One region of the Streptomyces sp. NPDC088554 genome, then DNA from elsewhere that is predicted to be linked to it. Evidence: predicted binding sites of a transcription regulator. Region 1 holds the regulator's gene; the other holds the start of a gene.
What was found. Region 1 encodes HrcA, which represses chaperone genes, less so after heat shock. Its sites were predicted from a motif close to TTNGCACTCNGNNNNNCNGAGTGCNAA; they were not measured.
Positions count from the first base shown of each region.

Region 2: a site for HrcA is predicted at 7,088-7,114, ahead of groL (chaperonin GroEL). Genes of this name have one in related genera too.

Region 1 is NZ_JBIVMF010000002.1:372,202-380,922, reverse strand. It holds gene ACIP8W_RS03650 (carbohydrate kinase family protein) at 1-628, opposite strand, end outside; gene ACIP8W_RS03645 (ribonuclease Z) at 728-1,636, opposite strand; gene ACIP8W_RS03640 (histidine triad nucleotide-binding protein) at 1,647-2,006, opposite strand; gene ACIP8W_RS03635 (16S rRNA (uracil(1498)-N(3))-methyltransferase) at 2,183-2,929, opposite strand; gene ACIP8W_RS03630 (nitronate monooxygenase) at 2,926-4,005, opposite strand; gene dnaJ (molecular chaperone DnaJ) at 4,214-5,350, opposite strand; gene hrcA (heat-inducible transcriptional repressor HrcA) at 5,351-6,367, opposite strand; gene ACIP8W_RS03615 (MBL fold metallo-hydrolase) at 6,588-7,310, shown strand; gene ACIP8W_RS03610 (DUF3097 domain-containing protein) at 7,344-8,168, shown strand; gene hemW (radical SAM family heme chaperone HemW) at 8,314-8,721, opposite strand, start outside.
Region 2 is NZ_JBIVMF010000015.1:38,555-47,275, forward strand. It holds gene ACIP8W_RS18890 (DUF3263 domain-containing protein) at 23-322, shown strand; gene otsB (trehalose-phosphatase) at 406-1,251, shown strand; gene ACIP8W_RS18900 (trehalose-6-phosphate synthase) at 1,323-2,864, opposite strand; gene ACIP8W_RS18905 (hypothetical protein) at 2,925-3,104, opposite strand; gene ACIP8W_RS18910 (glucosyl-3-phosphoglycerate synthase) at 3,161-4,180, opposite strand; SAM riboswitch class I at 4,356-4,482, shown strand; gene thrC (threonine synthase) at 4,500-5,855, shown strand; gene ACIP8W_RS18920 (ubiquitin-like small modifier protein 1) at 5,947-6,222, shown strand; gene ACIP8W_RS18925 (cold-shock protein) at 6,622-6,825, shown strand; gene groL (chaperonin GroEL) at 7,282-8,721, shown strand, end outside.

The DNA.
Region 1 (8,721 bases):
TGGGCAGGAACGCCTCGCAGTGCTCCAGGTCGGGCAGTCCTGCCAGGTCCCAGCGGCCGGTGTCGTCCCAGCCGACGTCGGCGAAGATCCGGGTGCCCCGGCGCGCGGAGTCGGCGATCCAGTCGTCCTTGCGGCCCGGCGCGAGCGCGGCGACGGCGGCACGCGCGCGTGGCGGGCACTCCGGCAGGGCGCCCTCCGGCGGCGGCGCCTCGTGGCCGTGCGAGACCATCGTGCGCTCGCCCTCGTACGCCATGGACACGGTGACGGGCGAGTGCCAGTCGGGGACCGTGCGGGAGCGGGACAGGTCGATGCCCTCGCCCTGCTCCAGCGCGTCCCAGCAGTACTCGCCGTAGTGGTCGTCGCCGAAGGCCGCGGAGAGCGAGGTGTGCAGCCCGAGCCGGGCCAGGGCGGTGGCCATGTTGGCGATGCCGCCGGGGCTCGAACCCATCCCGCGCGCCCAGGACTCGGTCCCGCGCACGGGGGCGCTGTCCAGGCCGGTGAAGATGATGTCGAGGAAGACCGTGCCGGTCAGATAGACGTCGCACTCCGGGTCGTCCGGGGCGCGCAGGGCGCCCAGCGGATCGACCTGGGTGGTGGACTCCAGCGGGTCTCCGTTGGGTGTGGTCACGGCGGGCTCCCGGTCGCGTGCGGATGGGCCGACAGTCTGCCCGATGGCGCTGACGGCCGGGTACGCGCGCGGTCCCGCCCGGCCCGGCCACGCCGTGCCTCAGCGGGATCTCCGGGGCAGCGCCACCCGTACGAGATCGGACGCGACCGTCAGTTCGCCCTCGAAACCGGCCGCGCGCGCCTGCCGTTCGAACTCGCCCGGATCGGGATACCGCTGCGAGAAGTGCGTCAGCACCAGTTGACGTACGCCCGCGTCCCTGGCGACGCGGGCCGCCTGTCCCGCGGTGAGATGGCCGTGGTCGGACGCCAGCCGTTCGTCCTCGTCGAGAAAGGTCGACTCGATGACCAGCATGTCGCACCCCTCGGCCAGCGCGTGCACCCCGTCGCAGAGCCTGGTGTCCATGACGAACGCGAACCGCTGCCCCCGGCGTACCTCGCTGACCTCGTCCAGCGTCACACCGTTCAGCACGCCCTCGTGCTGGAGCCGGCCGATGTCCGGCCCCGCGATGCCGTGCGCCGCCAGCCGCCGGGGATCCATCCGCCGTCCGTCCGGCTCGGTGAGGCGGTAGCCGTACGACTCGACGGGGTGGGACAGCCGGTGGGCGTCCAGGGTGTACGCGGGCGTGCGGGCGAGGACGCCGTCGGCGCTCACCGGGGCCTCGGTCAGCTCGACGGACTCGCGGTAGGCCGTGGCGTACCGCAGCCGCTCGAAGAAGTGCTGTCCGCTCGCCGGGTAGTGCGCGGTGATCTCGTGCGGCACCCGGTCCAGGTTGATGCGCTGGATGACCCCGGCCAGGCCGAGGGAGTGGTCGCCGTGGAAGTGCGTGACGCAGATGCGGTGGAGGTCGTGCGCGGCGACCCCGGCGCGCAGCATCTGGCGCTGGGTGCCCTCGCCCGGGTCGAAGAGCAGGCCCTCGCCGTCCCAGCGCAGCAGATAGCCGTTGTGGTTGCGGTGGCGGGTGGGCACCTGGCTGGCGGTGCCCAGCACGACCAATTCGCGGACGGACAAGGCGACTCCCCTATCCGGGAGGCCATTCGAGCCCACGGCCGCCCAGCACATGGGCGTGCGCGTGGAACACGGTCTGGCCCGCGCCCGCACCGGTGTTGAACACGATCCGGTAGCCGCTGCCGTCGACATCGTCCCCGGCCGCGACCTCGGCGGCCTCGCGCAGCACATCGGCGGCGACGGACGGCTCGGCCGCCGCGAGGGCCGCCGCGTCCTGGTAGTGCGCCCTGGGGATGACCAGGACATGCGTGGGGGCCTGCGGGTTGATGTCCCGGAAGGCGACGGTGGTCTCGGTCTTCCGAACAATCGTGGCGGGCACCTCGCCCGTGACGATCTTGCAGAACAGGCAGTCGGCCTGTGCTTCTCCGGCCATGATCCGGGTCTCCTCACTCACCGTTGGTGATCGTTCCGTTGGTGATCTTCTGGATGCGGGCATGCTACCGCTCGGCGGGCGGGCGGTCCTGAAGATCAGCGGATCAGCGGATCAGCGGTCCGGTTCAGAGGACCGGAGGACGGGTTCCGAAGAGCGGGGTCCGGAGGTCCGGGCTCTCAGGACCAGCGGCCGGTGCGGCCGAGCAGCAGCGCCGTGGCAGCCGTGCCCGCCGTGGAGGTGCGCAGTACGCTGCGGCCCAGCCGGTACGGCTCCGCGCCCGCCTCGACGAAGACCGCCAACTCCTCGGGCGAGACGCCCCCTTCGGGCCCCACGACCAGCACGATGGACCCTTCGGACGGCAGTACGGCCGAGGCCAGCGCCCCGCTGTTCACATCCTGGTCCTCGTGGAGGACGGCCGCGAAGTCCGCCGTCGCGAGCAGCGCGGCCACCTGCTTCGTACTCAGGGCGTCCGAGATCTCCGGGAAGCGCGTCCGCCGCGACTGCTTGCCCGCCTCACGGGCCGTGGCCCGCCATTTGGCGAGCGCCTTGGCGCCCCGCTCGCCCCTCCACTGGGTGATGCAGCGCGCGGCGGCCCACGGGACGACGGCGTCGACGCCGGTCTCCGTCATGGTCTCGACGGCGAGTTCACCGCGGTCGCCCTTGGGCAGCGCCTGGACGACCGTGATCCGGGGCGTGGGCTCCGCCTCGGTGCGTACCTCGGTGACGGCGACCTCCAGCCGGTCCTTGCCCTCGACCGCGGCGACCGTCCCGTACGCGCCGTTGCCCGCGCCGTCCGTCAGCACGATCTCCTCGCCGACGCGCAGCCTCCGTACGGAGACGGCGTGCCGCCCCTCGGGGCCGTCGAGCGTGACCGTACCGGTCCTGAGCGCGCCGGGCCCGACGACGAAAACGGGAGCGGTCACGGGGCTTCCTCCGGGACCGGGACCAACGAGGCGCCCGCCTCGGCGAGTTCGGTCCGCAGGATCCCGATCAGCTCGGCGGCGGGCAGCTCGCGGGCCAGCCGGTGACCCTGTCCCGCCCAGAGCGCCATGCCCTGCGCGTCACCGGCCTTCGCGGCGGCCTTGCGCAGCCCGGAGGTGAGGTGGTGGACCTCCGGGTACGCGGCCGGGGCGTACGGGCCGTGCTCGCGCATGAAGCGGTTGACGAGCCCTCGCGCGGGCCGGCCGGAGAAGGCGCGGGTCAGCTCGGTCCGTACGAACAGCGGGTTGGTCATGGCCTGCTTGTGCAGCGCGTTCGCCCCGGACTCCGGGCACACCAGGAACGCCGTACCGAGCTGTGCCGCGTCGGCGCCCGCCGCGAGCACTCCGGCGATCTGGCCGCCGCGCATCAGCCCGCCCGCCGCGATCACCGGCACCTGCACGGTCTCCTTGACCTGGGCCACCAGCGAGAGCAGCCCTATCCCCGTGCCGTCGGTGGCCGGATCGTCGCGGTGCGTGCCCTGGTGGCCGCCCGCCTCGATCCCCTGCACACAGACGGCGTCGGCGCCCGACCACTGAGCGGCCTGGGCCTCCTCGGGGGTCGTCACGGTGACGACGGTGTACGTCCCGGCCTTCGCGAAGGCGTCCAGGGTCGTCCTGGTGGGGCATCCGAACGTGAACGAGACCACCGGCACCGGGTCGTCCAGCAGAATCGCCAGCTTGGCCTCGTAGGCGTCGTCCCGCCCCGAATCGGGGTCGCCGAGCGGGGTCTCGTACCAGGTCGACTCACCGGCGAGCTGGTTGCGGTAGACCTCGACGGCGGCGGGGTCGGCGTAGGGCGGCTGCGGCATGAAGAGGTTGACGCCGAACGGCCGGCCGGTGAGCCCGCGTACCTGCTTGACCTCTTCGTACATCCCGTCGACCGTCTTGTACCCGGCGGCGAGGAACCCGAGCCCACCCGCCTCGGACACGGCCGCGGCGAGCTGGGGGCGGGAGGCGCCGCCGGCCATCGGGGCCTGCACGATCGGATACCGGCAGAGATCGGTCAGTGCGGTGGACATGAACGCATCGTGCCATGTCCGGTGTGGCGGCTCCGCATCGGGACCGCCCTCCGCGGCCGGGCACGCGGCCCGACCACGGAGAACGTACGGCTACCGCCCGCCCGTCGAAGACGTACCTCGGGCAACCACCACCGCCCGTTGAACGCGTCCTTCAAGCAACCGCTACCGCCCGTTGAACGCGTCCTTCAAGCAACCACTACCGCCACCGCTACCGTCCGTTGAACGCGTCCTTCAGCCGCGAGAACAGCCCCTGCTGCCCCGGCTGGAACTGCCCCGTGGGCCGTTCCTCGCCGCGCAGCTTCGCCAGCTCGCGCAGCAGGCGCTCCTGCTCCGGGTCCAGCTTCGACGGGGTCATCACCTCGACGTGCACGATCAGGTCGCCCCGGCCGCCGCCGCGCAGATGCGTGATGCCGCGTCCGTGCAGCGGGATCGACTGGCCCGACTGGGTGCCCGGTCTGACGTCGATGTCCTCCATGCCGTCCAGCGTCTCCAGCGGGCACTTCGTGCCCAGCGCCGCCGCCGTCATGGGGACCGTGACCGTGCAGTGCAGATCGTCCCCGCGCCGCTGGAACATCGCGTGCGCCAGCTCGTGGATCTCGACGTAGAGGTCGCCGGCGGGGCCGCCGCCGGGGCCGACCTCGCCCTCGCCCGCGAGCTGGATCCGGGTGCCGTTGTCGACACCGGCCGGGATCTTGACCGTGAGCGTACGGCGCGACCGGACACGGCCGTCCCCGGCGCACTCGGGACACGGCGTCGGTACGACCGTACCGAAGCCCTGGCACTGCGGGCAGGGCCGCGAGGTCATGACCTGGCCGAGGAACGACCTGGTGACCTGCGAGACCTCGCCGCGACCGCGGCACATGTCACAGGTCTGGGCCGCGGTGCCGGGGGCGGCGCCCTCGCCCGAACAGGTCGTACAGACGATGGCCGTGTCGACCTGGATGTCCTTGGTCGTACCGAAGGCGGCCTCGTTGAGGTCGATCTCCAGCCGGATCATGGCGTCCTGGCCGCGGCGGGTGCGCGAGCGCGGGCCGCGCTGCGACGCCGTGCCGAAGAACGCGTCCATGATGTCGGAGAAGTTGCCGAAGCCACCGGCTCCGAATCCGCCCGCGCCACCTCCCCCGCTGGCCGAGAGGGGGTCGCCGCCGAGGTCGTAGACCTGCTTCTTCTGCGGGTCCGACAACACCTCGTACGCGGCGTTGATCTCCTTGAAGCGCTCCTGCGTCTTGGGATCGGGATTGACATCCGGGTGCAGCTCGCGGGCGAGCCGCCGGAATGCCTTCTTGATCTCGTCCTGAGACGCGTCGCGGCGCACGCCGAGTACGGCGTAGTAGTCCGTGGCCACTTACGACTCCGCCAGGATCTGTCCGACGTAACGTGCCACTGCGCGTACCGCTCCCATCGTTCCGGGGTAGTCCATGCGGGTCGGTCCGACCACGCCGAGTTTTGCGACTGCCTCGTCGCCCGAACCGTAGCCGACCGCGACGACGGACGTGGAGTTGAGGCCCTCATGGGCGTTCTCATGCCCGATACGTACGGTCATGCCCGGGTCCGCCGCCTCACCGAGCAGCTTGAGGAGCACCACGTGCTCCTCAAGTGCCTCCAGCACGGGGCGGATGGTCAGCGGGAAATCGTGTCCGAAGCGGGTGATGTTGGCGGTGCCGCCGATCATCAGCCGCTCCTCGGTCTCCTCGACCAGGGTTTCGAGCAGGACCGCGAGCACCGTGGATACGGTCCCCCGGTCCTCCTGCTCGAACGAGTCGGGCAGTTCCTGCACCAGCTGCGGGACGTCCGCGAAGCGGCGTCCGACGATCCGGCTGTTGAGCCGGGCCCTCAGATCCGCCAGCGAGGTCTCGCCGAAGGGCGCGGGGCAGTCGATCATGCGCTGCTCGACCCGTCCGGTGTCCGTGATCAGGACGAGCATCAGCCGGGCGGGCGCGAGCGCCAGCAGCTCCACATGCCGCACCGTGGAACGGGTCAGCGAGGGGTACTGGACGACGGCGACCTGCCGGGTGAGCTGGGCGAGCAGCCGTACCGTACGTCCCACGACATCGTCGAGGTCGACGGCTCCGTCCAGGAAGTTCTGGATGGCGCGGCGCTCCGGCAGCGACAGGGGCTTGACCCCCGCCAGCCGGTCGACGAAGAGCCGGTAGCCCTTGTCGGTCGGGATGCGCCCGGCACTGGTGTGCGGCTGGGCGATGAAGCCCTCGTCCTCCAGCACCGCCATGTCGTTGCGGACGGTGGCCGGGGAGACGCCGAGCTTGTGGCGCTCGGTGAGCGCCTTGGAGCCGACGGGTTCCTCCGTGCCGACATAGTCCTGGACGATCGCGCGCAGCACCTCAAGCCTGCGTTCGCTGAGCATGTGGCACACCTCCAGCTGTCGTCCGTCGTCATGTCGTCGTTGTGCGCTGCCGCGCGTTGTCGTGCGTCTGTTGCGGTCCGGCTCTGGCACTCACTTGGGGCGAGTGCCAGTACTCCCCGCCAGTGTACGGCTGTGTGCCACACCCCTAGCAAGGGCGGCCGACCACGCTACCTCGCGGATCGGCCCACCTTCCGCCGGGTGACTCCCGTAGCGTCCCGGTATGGACGTCCATTGGGAAGAGCACGGGTGGGAAGAGCTGGCACCCGGTGTGGGCCGACGACGGCTGCCGGGGTGGGACGCGACGGTGGGGCTGGTGGCGGGCGACGACCGGGTGCTGCTCTACGACACGGGTTCATCGGTCCGCGAAGGTGCCGAGCTGCACGCGCAGGTACGGTCGCTGCTCGGCGGCCGCCGCGTGACGCATGTCGCACTGAGCCATCCGCACTTCGATCATGTGCTGGGCTCGGGAGCGTTCGCGGGGGCAGAGTTCTACGGCCCTTCGGGCATGGCGGAGCTGCTGGCCACGGGCGGTACCGAGTTGTACGAGGACGCGGTACGGGAAGGGGCCGGGGCGGCGGAGGCGGCGGCGGCCGTACAGCTGCTGGAGCTGCCGGGGCGGGCGGTGGCCGGGGAGCTGGCGCTGGAGCTGGGCGGCAGACGGGTCCTGCTGGCCAACGCGGGACCCGGCCATACCTCCCACGATCTGGCGATGCTCGTGCCGGGCTACCCCTGTGTCGTCTTCTGCGGCGATCTGGTCGAGGAGTCGGGCGAGCCCCAGGCGGGCCCGGACGCGCTGCCCACGTACTGGCCCGCCGCGCTGGACCGGCTGCTGGCGCTGGGCGGGTCGGACGCGGTGTACGTACCGGGGCACGGGGCGGTGGTCGGCGCGGCGTTCGTACGGGCACAACGCGACGCGCTGGCCGAACGGTTCGGGCGGTCGTAGCCGTACGGGTACGCGCCGCCTATCGTCTTGCGGATGCGCAGCTACAGCCCCGATCTGACCCCGCCGTGGAAGAAGTCCGCCCCCGCGCCGGAGGTTCCCGCCGAACCGGATCTGGTGGTCGAGGAGGTGTCGACGGGGTTCTGCGGTGCGGTGATCCGCTGCGAGAAGACAGCCGAGGGGCCGACGGTCACTCTTGAGGACCGTTTCTCCAAACACCGGGTTTTCCCGCTGGTCCCCGGCGGCTTCCTGCTGGAGGGCCGGGTGGTCACCCTGGTCCGCCCGTCCTCGGCCGCCCCGGCCCGGCCCGCCCGTACGGCGTCGGGTTCGGTCGCCGTGCCCGGTGCACGCGCGCGTGTCGCGCGGGCCGGGCGGATCTATGTGGAGGGCCGGCACGACGCCGAGCTGGTCGAGAAGGTCTGGGGCGACGATCTGCGCGTCGAGGGCGTCGTCGTCGAGTATCTGGGCGGCGTCGACGATCTCCCCGCCGTGGTGGCCGAGTTCGGCCCGGCCCCGGACGCCCGGCTGGGGGTGCTGGTCGACCATCTGGTCCCGGGCTCCAAGGAGTCCCGTATCGCCGCGTCGGTGACGGGCGCGGACGTCCTGGTGGTGGGACACCCGTACATCGACGTCTGGGAGGCCGTGAAGCCCTCCTCGGTGGGTATCCCGGCCTGGCCCGCCGTGCCGAGGGGCGAGGACTGGAAGACGGGCGTGTGCCGGGCCCTGGGCTGGCCGGAGAACACCGGCGCGGCCTGGCAGCACATCCTGTCGCGGGTCCACTCGTTCAGGGACCTGGAACCGGCGCTGCTGGGCCGCGTGGAGGAGCTGATCGACTTCGTCACGGCCGGGACCGACGCCTGACGGGTGAGCGGGTGACCGGTGGCGGTTCGGCCGGGAGCGACGTCCGACGGGTGACGGTACGGCCGGGGCTGACGTCCGACAGTGGCAGTACGGGCAGGAGCGACGTCCGACGGGTGACGGCGCGGGCGGCCGGTTGACGTCGGGGTCAGTCCACCAGGTCCCTGACCACCGCGTCCGCCAGCAGCCGTCCCCGGAGCGTCAGGACCGCGCGGCCCTCGGTGTAAGGACCGGCTTCCAGGAGGCCGTCCCTTACCGCCTGGGCGGCAGCGGCGGCCCCCGCCGGTTTCAGGAGGGTCAGGTCGCAGCCCTCGAAGAGCCTCAGCTCCAGCAGGACGCGTTCCACCCGGCGGTCCTCCGCCGTGAGGAGTTCGCGGCCCGCGCCGGGCGAGCGGCCCTCCGCGAGGGCCTGGGCGTAGGCGCCGGGGTGTTTCACGTTCCACCAGCGGACGCCGCCGACATGGCTGTGGGCGCCGGGGCCGGCGCCCCACCAGTCCGCGCCGCGCCAGTACAGCTCGTTGTGCAGGCAGCGGGCGGCTTCCGAGGTGGCCCAGTT
Region 2 (8,721 bases), on a different contig from region 1:
CGTGGGTTAGCGTGACATGGCTATGACCGCTTCCGATTCCCCTTCCTCCGCCTCTGACGAGAGTGGTCCGGGCGACGGGGGTGGTCCCGACGACGAGCCCTCGCTCTCCGAACGGGACCGCGCCGTCCTCGCCGTGGAGCGGCGCGGCTGGCCGGGCACCGGCGCCAAGGAACGCGCGATCAGGGAGCAGCTCGGCCTGTCGCCGACGCGCTACTACCAGCTGCTGAGCGCGCTGCTCGACGACCCGCTGGCCCTGGCGCACGACCCGGTGACGGTGAACAGACTGCGCCGGGTCAGGGACGCGCGCAGAGAGCGCAGATGAAGGGCGGGGGTGTGCGCGCCGGTGGTGCCCTGTTGTCCTCCGTACGCCCTCCGCGGGCGCTGATACGCCGTTAAGGTCGGAGTATGGGCAGCAATCCGCACCCCCTTCCCGCGCATCCGACCACCCCCGCCGGCGTCGATGGCCTGGCCGCGCTTCTGGCCCGGCCCGACAAGGCCGTCGTGGCCCTCGACTTCGACGGCACCCTCGCCGAGATCGTCCCCGACCCCGAACAGGCCCGCGCCCACCCGCGCGCCGTCCCGGCGCTGGCCGCGCTGGCACCGTATGTCGCGTCGGTCGCGGTGATCACCGGCCGCCCGGCCGGAGTGGCGGTACGGTACGGCGGCTTCGCCGGTGTGCCGGGCCTGGAGCACCTGGTGGTCCTCGGCCATTACGGCGCCGAGCGCTGGGACGCGGTCTCCGGCACCGTACGCGCCCCCGCCCCGCACGAGGGCGTCGCCGCCGTCCGCGCCGAACTCCCCGGATTCCTCGACCGGTTCGGCGCCTGGCGCGGCACCTGGATAGAGGAGAAGGGCCGGGCCGTCGCGGTCCACACCCGCCGCGCGGGCGACCCACAGGCCGCCTTCGAGGCCCTGCGCGACCCGCTGAACGAGCTGGCAGCCCGCCACGGCCTGATCGTCGAGCCCGGCCGACTGGTCCTGGAGCTGCGGCCGCCCGGCATGGACAAGGGCGTCGCGCTGAGCGAGTACGTACGCGAGACGGGCGCCGAAACGGTCCTCTACGCGGGCGACGACCTGGGCGACCTGCCCGCCTACGCGGCGGTGGAGAAACTCCGCTCGGACGGCCACCCCGGCCTTCTCGTGTGCAGCGGTTCGGAAGTCCCGGAACTCGCCGAACGCGCCGACCTCCTCCTGCCGGGCCCGGCGGCGGTGGTCGACTTCCTGGCGGCGGTGGCCGCGCGCCTGGGCTGAGCGGCCGGGCCGCGCGGCTGCGGGGGACCGGCTCCCGCGCCGCGCGCCCGGGGTGGGCGGAGCGCGACCGGTCAGGCCCGCTGCAGCGCCTCCAGCTGGTCCAGGAACCACCGCTGCGGCGGCAGCGCCGTCGCCGCCGCGCTCAGGCGTTTGGCGCGTTCCAGGCGGTCGCCCTCGGGCAGGGTCAGGGCCTCGTGCAGGGCGGCGGCGGTGGCGTTGATGTCGTACGGGTTCACCACGAGGGCGTCCTCGCCCAGCTCCTCGTACGCGCCCGCCTCCCGCGACAGCACCAGCGCGGCGCCGCGCTCGGAGAGGACGGGGATCTCCTTCGCCACCAGGTTCATCCCGTCGCGGATGGGGTTGACGAGGGCGACGTCCGCCAGCCGGTAGGCGGCCAGCGAGCGGGCGAAGTCGTCGCGGACATGGAGGACGACCGGGGTCCAGTCGTCCGTACCGAACTCGGCGTTGACCTCCTCCGCGACCCGCTGGACCTCCGCCGTGTAGTCGCGGTAGACCGCCAGGTCCTGGCGGGAGGGGTAGGCGAAGGCGACATGGACGACGCGCCCGCGCCATTCGGGGTGCTCGGCCAGCAGCAGCCGGTAGGAGAACAGACCGCGGACGATGTTCTTCGACAGCTCCGTGCGGTCCACCCGGACGATCGTCTTCCGCTCCGTCCCGTCCGGCGCCCGGCCGATCTGCTCGCGCAGCGTCACCATGCGCTCGGCCACGTCCGGCCGGTGCGCGCGCTCGCGCAGGAAGCCGGCGTCGGCGCCCAGCCCGTGCACCCCGAGCGTGGTGCGCATCCGATTCGGTCCCGTCCGGGGATGGAGGATGTGCGGCTCCTCGCCCTCCGGCCGGTACGACACGAAGTCGTAGCGGCCCAGCACCGACGCGGCACACGTCTGGAAGGCCCCCGCCCACCGATGGGTCAGGAACCCCAGCCGGTCCGCGCCGAGCATCCCCCGCAGCAGCTGCTCGGCGATGTCGTCCGGCAGCATCCGGAAGTATGCGTACGGCGCCCACGGGGTGTGCGAGAAGTGCCCGATCCGCAGATCGGGGCGGAGCTCCCGGAGCATCCCCGGCACCAGCGCCAGGTGGTAGTCCTGGACGAGGACGGCCGCGCCGTCCGCCGCCTCGTCGGCCAGGGCCTCGGCGAAGGCGCGGTTGTACGTCTCGTACGACGCCCACTGCGCGCGGAACTCCGGGCCGAAGGACGGCTCCAGCGGGGTCTGGTAGAGCAGATGGTGGACGAACCAGAGCGTGGAGTTGGCGACGCCGTTGTACGCGTCCGCGTACACCCCGGGGTCGATCCCGAGCATGCGGACGCGCCGGCCACCCGTGTCGGCCGGGTCGAGGCGGCCTTCCGTACGCCGCACGGCCTCCCGGTCACCGTCCCCGAGCGCCGCGCAGACCCACACGGCGTCCGCGTCCGAGTCGATGGCCGACAGCCCGGACACCAGCCCGCCACCACCGCGCCGCGCCTCCAGCTCGCCGTCGGCCCGCAGGGTGTACGAGACGGGGCCGCGGTTGGACGCGACGAGGACCCGCGCGGGGTTCGCGTGCGCTGTGGATCCTTCGGACTGCTCGGACTGCTCGGACTGATCGGAGGCCATGTGCCGAAACCTAGCCCGTCAGGGAAACGCTCAAACGTACGGGCGTATCTACGCCAACTCTCAGTCGCGGCGCCCGCGCGTGGCGGCCAGCGCGACTGCCCCCGCCCCCGTCAGCGCCAGTGCCACCCCGCCCAGCAGCCACAACCGCTCGGCGGTCGAGCCGGTGTGCGCGAGCTGTCCGTAGGGGTGCCCGTGCGCGTCCGCCAGTGTTTCCAGTGTTCCGATCAGCTGCTGCCGCACAACAGAAAATGGGTGCATAAGGCATTAATTTAGACAGCTGATCCGAAAATGTGCTGTTACGCCGCGCGGCCTGCCGTGTACTCCGCGATCTCCCGCATCGGCGGCCGCTCCTCCGTGTCCACGGCATGCGTACGCGGTACGAAACCATCGGCGCCCCGCTCGAACTGGGTCAGCAGCGGCCGTACCAGATGCCCCCGCGAGAGCCGTAGCTGCGCCGTACGGTAGATCGCCGCCGCCATCCGCCCCAGCGCCCGGTCGTCCTGGTGGCGGTGGAGCCGTACCCCCACATCGACCTGCGCCAGCGCGTCGAGGCCGACCGTGTGCAGCGCGTCCACCAGCAGGCCCAGCTCCACGCCGTACCCGACCGGGAACGGCAGCCGCTCCAGCAGCGACCGCCGCGCCGCGTACTCACCGCCCAGCGGCTGGACGAAGCCGGCCAGCCGGGGCCAGTGCAGATTCAGCAGCGGGCGCGCGACCAGCTCTGTCACCCGCCCGCCCTGGCCACCCGCGCCCGCGCCTCCGTCCACGTCCGCGCCTTTGCCCAGCGGGCGGTCGTACATCGCCTTGACGAACTGCACCTCGGGCTCGGTGAGCAGCGGGCCCACGGTCCCGGAGACGAAGTCCGCAGAGAACTCCCGCAGGTCGGCGTCCACGAAACACACGATGTCGCCGCTCGTCACCAGCAGCGACCGCCACAGCACCTCGCCCTTGCCGGGGAGCGCGGGCAGCCGCGGAAGTATCGCGTCCCGGTGCACCACCCGCGCGCCCGCGGCGGCGGCGACCTCGGCCGTACGGTCGGTGGAGCCGGAGTCGATCACCACCAGCTCGTCGACCAGCGGCACCGGCCCCGCGCCCGGCCCTGCCGCCGCGCCGGCCGTTCCCGGCTCTGTCCTCGCCATCAGTTCCCGCCGGATCACCGAGACGATCTCGCCGACCGTCTCCTCCTCGTTCAGCGCCGGAAGCACCACGCTCACCGTGGTGCCGCGCGCGGCTTTCGCCGCCAGCAACCGGGCGGGCGTACGGTCGGCAGCTGACCAGGAACGCCTGGTCAGCCAGCGGTCCACCTCTTCCAGCACGTTCGGTACTCCCTGGGCTGATCCATAGAACCGCGATACATGTGATCCATCTCGCGGTGCGGACGACTATCTCAACGGTCCGCGCCTTCGGTTACAGTCTTGAACAACACCGATGACCACCGCATGCCGGGGTCCGTGGTGACAAACGCGCCGGACCCCGGGTCCGGCGCCATAGCGCTCATCCAGAGGGACAGAGGGAACGGCCCGTTGAAGTCCCGGCAACCCTCCCGCCGACCGCGAGGTCAGGTGGGGAAGGTGCCAATTCCGTCTTGTGGCGAAGTACGCCGCGAGGAAGATGAGGAGAAAGGGCCTCGCCATCATGGCTGTGCAGACCGTCCGGACGAATGACGGCAAGAGCGGTACCGACGCCGCGGAAACTTCCGGCATCGCGGAGACCGCCGCGAAGATCTCCATCGATCTCGGACCCGCCGCCGCGCTTTCCTGCCGCGAATGCGGAGAGCGTTTCGACCTCGGGCCGATCTTCGCCTGTGCGAGCTGTTTCGGGCCGCTCGAAGTCGCGTACGACCTGCCGAGCGGCACCCCTGACGAGCTGAAGAAGCGCATCGCGGAGGGCCCGAACAACATCTGGCGTTACGCGCCGCTGCTGCCCGTCCCCGCCGATGTGGCCACCAAGCCCAACATCAACCCCGGCTTCACCAAGCTGGTCAAGGCCGACAACCTCGCCCGCGAGCTGGGCGTCACCGGCGATCTGCACATCAAGGACGACTCCGGGAACCCGACGCACTCCTTCAAGGACCGCGTCGTCGCCATCGCCGTCGAGGCCGCCCGCGCCTTCGGCTTCACCACCCTCTCCTGCTCCTCCACCGGCAACCTCGCGGGAGCGGTCGGCGCCGCCGCCGCCCGCGCCGGCTTCCGCTCCTGCGTGTTCATCCCGCACGACCTGGAGCAGGGCAAGGTCGTCATGGCGGCCGTGTACGGCGGTGAACTGGTCGGTATCGAGGGCAATTACGACGACGTCAACCGCTTCTGCTCCGAACTGATCGGCGACCCGCTCGGCGAGGGCTGGGGCTTCGTCAACGTCAACCTCCGCCCGTACTACGGCGAGGGCTCCAAGACGCTCGCGTACGAGATCTGCGAGCAGCTCGGCTGGGAGCTGCCCGACCAGCTCGTCATCCCGATCGCCTCCGGATCGCAGCTCACGAAGATCGACAAGGGGCTCCAGGAGCTGATCAAGCTGGGCCTGGTCGAGGACAGGCCGTACAAGATCTTCGGCGCCCAGGCCGAGGGCTGCTCGCCGGTGTCCGCCGCCTTCAAGGCCGGCCACGACGTCGTACGCCCGCAGAAGCCGGACACCATCGCCAAGTCCCTGGCGATCGGCAACCCGGCGGACGGCCCGTACGTCCTGGACATCGCCCGTCGTACCGGCGGAGCGGTCGAGGACGTCAACGACGAGCAGATCGTCGACGCGATCAAGCTGCTGGCGCGCACCGAGGGGATCTTCGCGGAGACGGCGGGCGGGGTGACCGTCGGCGTGACGAAGAAGCTCATCGAGGCCGGTCTCCTCGACCCGACCCTCACCACCGTGGTCCTGAACACCGGCGACGGCCTCAAGACCCTGGACGCCGTGGCACCCACGACCGGGCCGACGGCGACGATCAGGCCGAGCCTCGAAGCGTTCCGCGCGGCGGGCCTGGCGAGCGACGCGGCGAGCTGACCCGGCTCCCGCCCGGTCCGGCTCTCCTCCCCTCGCCGATCTTCCACCTCTCCTTCGTCGATCTTCCTTCCCTTCCCGGAAAGGCACCCTCATGAGCGTCAAGGTCCGTATCCCCACCATCCTCCGCACCTACACGGGTGGCCAGGCAGAAGTCCCGGCGGAGGGCGCGACGCTTTCCGAGGTCATCCAGTCCCTGGAGACCAACCACCCGGGCATCGCCGCCCGCGTCCTGGACGACCAGGGCAAGCTGCGGCGCTTCGTCAACGTGTACGTCAACGACGACGACGTCCGCTTCGAACAGGGCCTGGAGACCGCGACCCCCGCCGGCGCCGGCATCTCGATCATCCCGGCGGTCGCGGGCGGCTGAGTCGCGCAAATCTTCGTACGAGCGTGATCGGAATGGCCCTCTCCGGGAAAACGGAGGGGGCCATTCTGAATGATTGAGCACGCTAGAGTGGGGGAACGCCCCTCCTTTTTCGGCGCCGCTCCGATGTCACTCGCTCCCGAGCGCATACGAGAACGCGACAACATGGGGCTCGACTCCAGGTGTCGTTTGTGCGGTACGTGGCCTTTGTCCGGCCCGACTTGCCCTGGATCGCTGCGAATTCAACGCTATGCGTGTTCGGCCACGCCTTCGGCCACGGCCAGATTTCTCGTCCGATTGACCTGTTGCAGAGGGCAGTTGGGCAGATACATTCAGCCGCGGTCGACGCGTTCCGGCGCGAAGTGTGGCCCCGTGCAAGGGCCAGTAATAGGGGAGTTAGGCATGGCTCAGGGCACCGTCAAGTGGTTCAACGCGGAGAAGGGCTACGGCTTCATCGCGGTAGACGGTGGTGCGGATGTATTCGTCCACTACAGCGCGATTCAGATGGACGGTTACCGCACCCTTGAAGAAGGTCAGCGAGTGGAGTTCGAGATCTCGCAGGGCCAGAAGGGTCCGCAGGCGGACATGGTCAAGCTCGCCGTCTGATTCCGGCGCGATCGGCCACCGACGCACTCACACGCGTACTCATGCTCACGCACGAGGGGTCCGCGTCCCGCACCTGGGACGCGGGCCCTCGTGCGTCGCGGGTGCGGTGCCCGGTGCGGTGGTCCCTCGCGGAGGGGCGACGCCCGCCACCCCTCAAGGACGCCCTTCGGGCGCTTGCGCCCACCCGTCGCCCGGCCACCACCCCCCCAAGGATGCCCTTCGGGCGCTTGCACTCTCGGGGGTCGAGTGCTAATTATTGGCGTTAGCACTCTGCAGGTGAGAGTGACAACTTAAGGACCGGGTCGGTGAGGCCCGAAGAGCCGATGGGGCAAGGAACCAGCGGCTCTCAGGCCGTCCGTCGCGGGCGCCAGCGCGGTCCGGAGCAATCCTTCCCCCAAGCTCGCAGCGTGCGTTCGAGGCGGGGGAGACCCGATCTGTCCGGGAGGACCACTTCACATGGCCAAGATCATCGCGTTCGACGAGGAGGCACGGCGCGGTCTCGAGCGCGGGATGAACCAGCTCGCCGACGCCGTCAAGGTCACCCTTGGTCCCAAGGGGCGCAACGTCGTCCTTGAGAAGAAGTGGGGCGCCCCCACGATCACCAACGATGGTGTTTCCATCGCCAAGGAGATCGAGCTCGAGGACCCGTACGAGAAGATCGGCGCCGAGCTGGTCAAGGAAGTCGCCAAGAAGACGGACGACGTCGCCGGTGACGGTACGACCACCGCGACCGTGCTCGCCCAGGCGCTCGTCCGCGAGGGCCTGCGCAACGTAGCCGCCGGCGCCAACCCGATGGCCCTCAAGCGTGGCATCGAGAAGGCCGTCGAGGCCGTCTCCGGTGCGCTGCTGGAGCAGGCCAAGGACGTGGAGACCAAGGAGCAGATCGCTTCGACCGCCTCCATCTCCGCCGCTGACACCCAGATCGGCGAGCTGATCGCCGAGGCCATGGACAAGGTCGGCAAGGAAGGCGTCATCACCGTCGAGGAGTCCCAGACCTTCGGGCTGGAGCTTGAGCTGACGGAGGGCATGCGCTTCGACAAGGGCTACATCTCGGCGTACTTCGCCACGGACATGGAGCGTATGGAGGCGTCGCTCGACGACCCGTACCTCCTGATCGTCAACTCCAAGATCGGCAACGTGAAGGACCTCCTTCCGCTGCTGGAGAAGGTCATGCAGTCGGGCAAGCCCCTGCTGATCATCGCGGAGGACGTCGAGGGCGAGGCGCTGTCGACCCTGGTCGTCAACAAGATCCGTGGCACCTTCAAGTCCGTCGCCGTCAAGGCACCGGGCTTCGGCGACCGCCGCAAGGCCATGCTCAACGACATCGCCATCCTCACCGGCGGTACGGTCATCTCCGAGGAGGTCGGCCTCAAGCTGGAGAACGCCGGTCTCGACCTGCTGGGCCGCGCCCGCAAGGTCGTCATCACCAAGGACGAGACCACCATCGTCGACGGTGCCGGTGACAGCGACCAGGTCGCCGGTCGGGTCAACCAGATCCGCGCCGAGATCGAGAACAGCGACTCGGACTACGACCGCGAGAAGCTCCAGGAGCGCCTGGCGAAGCTCGCGGGCGGCGTGGCCGTCATCAAGGCCGGTGCCGCGACCGAGGTCGAGCTGAAGGAGCGCAAGCACCGCATCGAGGACGCGGTGCGCAACGCCAAGGCCGCCGTCGAGGAGGGCATCGTCGCCGGTGGTGGCGTGGCTCTGCTCCAGGCTTCCTCGGTCTTCGAGAAGCTTGAGCTGACGGGCGACGAGGCCACTGGTGCCGCGATCGTCAAGCTCGCGCTGGAGGCTCCGCTCAAGCAGATCGCCGTCAACGGTGGCCTTGAGGGCGGCGTCGTCGTCGAGAAGGTCCGCAACCTGACGGTCGGCCACGGCCTGAACGCCGCGACCGGT